2 regions of the Lysinibacillus sp. FSL L8-0312 genome follow, and region 1 is predicted to be linked to the other one. Evidence: predicted binding sites of a transcription regulator. Region 1 holds the regulator's gene; the other holds the start of a gene.
The links. Region 1 encodes Rex, which represses fermentation and respiration genes when NADH is low (regulators of the CRP and FNR family bind a similar motif). Its sites were predicted from a motif close to TTGTGAAATATTTCACAA; they were not measured.

Region 1 (2,489 bases):
AAGCATTTTACGTCGACTTTGTGCCATTTTTGTTGTAGAGGCACGTGCAATATTCTTTTGGATAAAATCCTCTAGCTTGGCCTTTTCATCTTGCTGACGCTCAAAAAGTTTGACATCGCGTTCATAGGTTTTAGCCTTTTCATCTAAATAAGCACTGTAATTGCCTGTATATTTTGTAACACGATGACGTGACACCTCGTAGACAATGGAAACGACTTGGTCTAAGAAGTAGCGGTCATGGGAAACAATTAAAATAGCTCCTTCATAGCTCTTTAAATAAGATTCCAACCAAGATAATGTTTCGATATCTAAATGGTTCGTAGGCTCATCGAGAATTAAAAGGTCTGGTTTACTAAGTAAAAGCTTAGCCAGTGCTAAACGTGTGCGTTGTCCACCAGATAGTGAGCTGATGGGTTTATCATAGTCTTCGGGATAGAACTGCATTCCATGAAGCACTGAACGTATGTCCGATTCATATTGATAGCCGCCAGCATCCTTAAAAGTATGCTGTAGTTGATCGTATTCCGACATAACTTTCGCATACAGAGTGGAATTTTCGTAAACGGTAGGATCAGCCATCTGCTGTTCGAGCGAGCGGAGCGTTTGTTCTTGAGCTAAAAGCGGTTCGAAAATGGTCATCATTTCATCCCAAATAGTTAACGTAGAATTTAATCCAGCATGTTGCTCTAAATAGCCAACCTGAACGCCCTTTGGGATAATGATATCCCCAGAGTCATAGGACATTTGACCAGCGATTATTTTTAATAAAGTCGATTTACCTGCACCGTTTCGCCCTACTAAGGCAACGCGATCACGGTGTTGAACCTCTAATTTAACACCACTTAAAATTTCATCTGCAAGAAAGGATTTAGTTAGTTGATTGACCTGTAAAACAATCATTCTTGACACCTCAATTCTACCTTAGTGTAATGGATGAACGATTTGCATGCAATGTAGGTGCTTTACTTATTCCTAGCAGTCATGTAAGATTGAAACGATTTCTTTTTAGTTAGTTGCGTACAAAGCGCCATTAACTAAAGAGAAATACGCTAGTGGATTGCAAAAATGTTGTATATAGTTAAGGATAAATGTATTAAAATTAGTAGTTAAATACAGTAAAATTGATTGAGGTTCATCATAAGGAGGAGAAAGTTTGAAACAAGAATTAAAAATTCCACAAGCCACTACAAAAAGACTTCCTCTTTACTATCGATTTATTCAAAACTTTGCACAAGAAGGTATGGAACGTATTTCGTCGAAGGAACTGAGTGAAGCGATGAAAATAGATTCTGCAACGATTCGCCGTGATTTTTCTTATTTTGGCGCTCTTGGTAAAAAGGGCTATGGCTATGATGTGCAGCATTTATTACAATTTTTTAGCCAGACGCTTGATCAACATGAAGCGACAAAAGTAGCGTTAATTGGCGTGGGGAATTTGGGCAGTGCATTATTAAAATATAATTTTCAAAAAAACCATAATACACATATTGTCGTAGCATTCGATTCTAAAGCACCGAAGGATGGCAAAATGATTAGTAATATTCCTGTTTTTCATCCAGATTTGCTGGAGGAGAAGTATGCTGAATACGGTGCAGAGCTTGCGATTTTAACCGTTTCACCACGCTCCGCACAAAAAATGGCGGATCGTTTAGCAGCAATGAATGCAAAAGGTATTTTAAACTTTACACCAGAACGGTTAACAGTACCAGATAGAATGCAGCTCTTAACCATTGATTTATCGGTAGAATTGCAAGCGCTTATCTATTTAATTCGTAATCAGGAAGTGTGAAAATAATACATATTTTTAAGTGTAATTCACCATTTCTGTCAAATAATATTTTTTAATAAAATGCGGGTAAACCTATGAGAGAGACGAAAAACTTTCACATATAATTAGTTAGCAAAATGGCGAAATATGCGTTAAAATGATGGATATAAAGAGGAGGTGGCTGTAATGGGTGGAATTGGTCCTATGAGCCTCATTATTATCGGAATTGTCGCGTTATTAATTTTTGGCCCTAAGAAGTTACCAGAGCTTGGTAAGGCATTTGGTTCAACACTACGTGAATTCAAAAATGCTACTAAAGGTTTAGCCGACGAAGATGATGATGACAAGAAAAAGAAAGAACTAGATAAGTAAGTTAGGATGTTTGAGGAATGAATCCAAAAGATCTAACTGTCATTGAGCATATAGAAGAATTAAGAAAACGGCTGTTCATTGTTGCCGTTTTCTTTGTTCTCGCTATGGCTGGCGGCTTTTTCGTCGCAAAGCCGCTTGTTAAATACCTTCAAATGACTGGAGCAAAATATAATATTGAGCTTCATGCATTTGACGTAGTCACACCACTTGCAATTTATATCCAAGTTGTTTTTATAATTGCCTTTATTCTTTCATCGCCAGTGTTGATGTATCAATTGTGGTCGTTTATTAGCCCTGGATTAAGAGAAGTAGAACGTAAAGCCACTCTAAGCTATATACCATATTCATT
Region 2 (2,489 bases), 120 kb from region 1:
AAACATTCGAACCAAGACGACAATACTTCCTACTGCTAAAACTGCATAAACACCTGCGAACAATAGCATCATTAAATCCACATGGTCACTCGTAGTAGCTCCCTCCGGTGTGCGCATTAGACCATACAGTATCCATGGTTGACGTCCAACTTCCGCAAGCCACCAACCTGCTTCGATGGCAATGATTGACAGAGGTCCTCCCGCAACAATAATCCATCTATACCATCGCGAATGAATAAATTGCCAGCCCCGTGCTTTCCCTACAACATAAAGTAATGAAACTAGCACCATAAACATACCAATGGACACCATAATATCAAAGAGATAATGAATATAGAGTGGTGGTAAATCCTCCTCCGCAAATTGATCTAAGCCAATTACCTCTGCGTTAGGATTAAAATGTGCAAGAATGCTCAAAGCATACGGAATTTTAATGGCGTATTTTACTTCTTCTCCATCTAATACACCAAATAATACAAGCGATGCTTTACCCTCTGTTTCAAAATGCCATTCTGCAGCGGCTAGTTTTTCGGGTTGATATTCAGCTAAGTATTTTCCTGAAAAATCTCCAATTACAGCAGCAGCTATGGAGAAAATTAAGCCAATTTTCATAAGTAAAAGCAAGGATTTTTTATGGTATACATGCTTAGAGCCTTTTAACATTCTGTATCCCGCAATAGCTGCTAGTACAAATGCTGATGTCATATACGCTGTCACAAGTACATGCGCTACCTTTGTCGGCATGGCTGGGTTAAACATCGCTAAAAAAGGTTGAATATTGACAAGTTCTCCGTCTACAATATCAAATCCTTGTGGTGCATTCATAAAAGCATTAACAATTGTAATGAAGACCGCTGACATCGACGCTCCAACAGCGACAGGAATTAATAGTAGCATATGTTTTTTCTGACTATCAAAGCGGTCCCATGTATATAAATAGATCCCTAAAAATATAGCTTCAAAGAAAAATGCAAACGTTTCCATAAACAATGGTAATGCAATCGTTTGACCAGCAAGTTGCATAAAGTTAGGCCACAATAATGAAAGCTGTAAGCCAATGGCAGTTCCTGTTACAACACCTACGGCCACAGTAATAACAAAACCACGCGCCCAACGTCTCGCCATTAAGATATAATGCTCATCATTCTTTTTATACCCAGTCCATTGAGCAATCATAATCATCAACGGGACACCTACACCAATCGTTGCATAAATAATATGGAACGATAATGTTAACTCCGTTAATGCTCGACTCCAAAAGACTGCTGATTCATTAATCATCTCATTGCCCCCCTAACTTCCAAATATTCTTCCAAGAATGGAAAGTAGCATAATAATTGCAACACCAAAACTTATCCATATAAGTTTCTTTTCTTGTGACTTATACAAAGGCAACACTTCCTTTCCCTTATCCATACCCCCATTTTCCACTATTACAACGAATAAAACCTTAATAACGGACCGAAATTTCAGGCTATTATTAAGGTTTCAAATTTTGTTCAACTAATATACGCACATTTGCCAAACATTTTTCTAAATTCATTCACAATCTAAGTTCTAAAGATGAAATTGTATAATTTAGTCCATTCCAATTTAATAAAGCAAGCAATCGGATTAAGTAGGTTTTCAGAGATTCTTATGTGGCACAGTTCTGGTTTTCGGCTTCTATTGGGAAGGTTAACTTTGGGAGTGTGGGGGGGGTAGATATTTTTGGGAGTGGTGAAGCTTTTCTCTTTAGGGGACTTCCTAATATGCAGATCCCTTACTTTTATAAGTACGATCAGATAGAATCCAAAAAGCTCATCCAACTAAAATAGGATGAGCTTTTTGGATTGATTAAATACGGTCTTCTTCTCGAATATCTGCAAGTGGGACAAAGATTTCAATGTGACGCTTCAGATTTTCAAATGTAGCCGGTGCGTCTCCGCCATATTCGCCATCTAGGTTAAGATGGACTTCGTTTTCAGTCGTGACTTTGACAACGCTGGCTTTTTTATAAATGACACGATCGTCATTTAAATGTTCGCCTCGTAATGCCATAGCAGCTAGTTGAATAAACTCTGGAAGGCTTACTTTTTTCAGTACTATTACTGTAAAGTAACCATCATTAATACTCGCATCAGGGGCAAGTTTTTCAAAGCCACCTACTGAATTCGTTAAACCACATAGGAACATCATGGCGTCCCCATCAAATACTTCGCCATCATATTCAATACGCATATGGGAAGCTTTGATGGATGGAATCATTTCTACTGCCTTTACATAATAGGCTAACTGACCAAGCATTGTTTTCATTTTACTTGGTACTTCATAAGTGAGTTCTGTAATGCGTCCCCCAGCAGCAATATTAATGAAATAGCGTTCGCCATTTAAGAGACCCACGTCCACTGGTAATGTGTCGCCTTGAATTATAATGTCTACAGCCTCATCAATATTTCGAGGAATATGCACAGCACGGGCAAAATCATTTGTAGTGCCCATCGGAATTA

Region 2: a site for Rex is predicted at 1,532-1,549, ahead of MHI22_RS13010 (cytochrome ubiquinol oxidase subunit I). Genes of this name have one in related genera too.

The regions. Positions count from the first base shown of each region.
Region 1 covers NZ_JBBOOV010000001.1:2,681,618-2,684,106, reverse strand. The annotation lists gene MHI22_RS13515 (ABC transporter ATP-binding protein) at 1-900, opposite strand, end outside; gene MHI22_RS13510 (redox-sensing transcriptional repressor Rex) at 1,154-1,789, shown strand; gene MHI22_RS13505 (twin-arginine translocase TatA/TatE family subunit) at 1,955-2,140, shown strand; gene tatC (twin-arginine translocase subunit TatC) at 2,158-2,489, shown strand, end outside.
Region 2 covers NZ_JBBOOV010000001.1:2,563,820-2,566,308, forward strand. The annotation lists gene MHI22_RS13010 (cytochrome ubiquinol oxidase subunit I) at 1-1,281, opposite strand, end outside; gene MHI22_RS13015 (diacylglycerol kinase) at 1,837-2,489, opposite strand, start outside.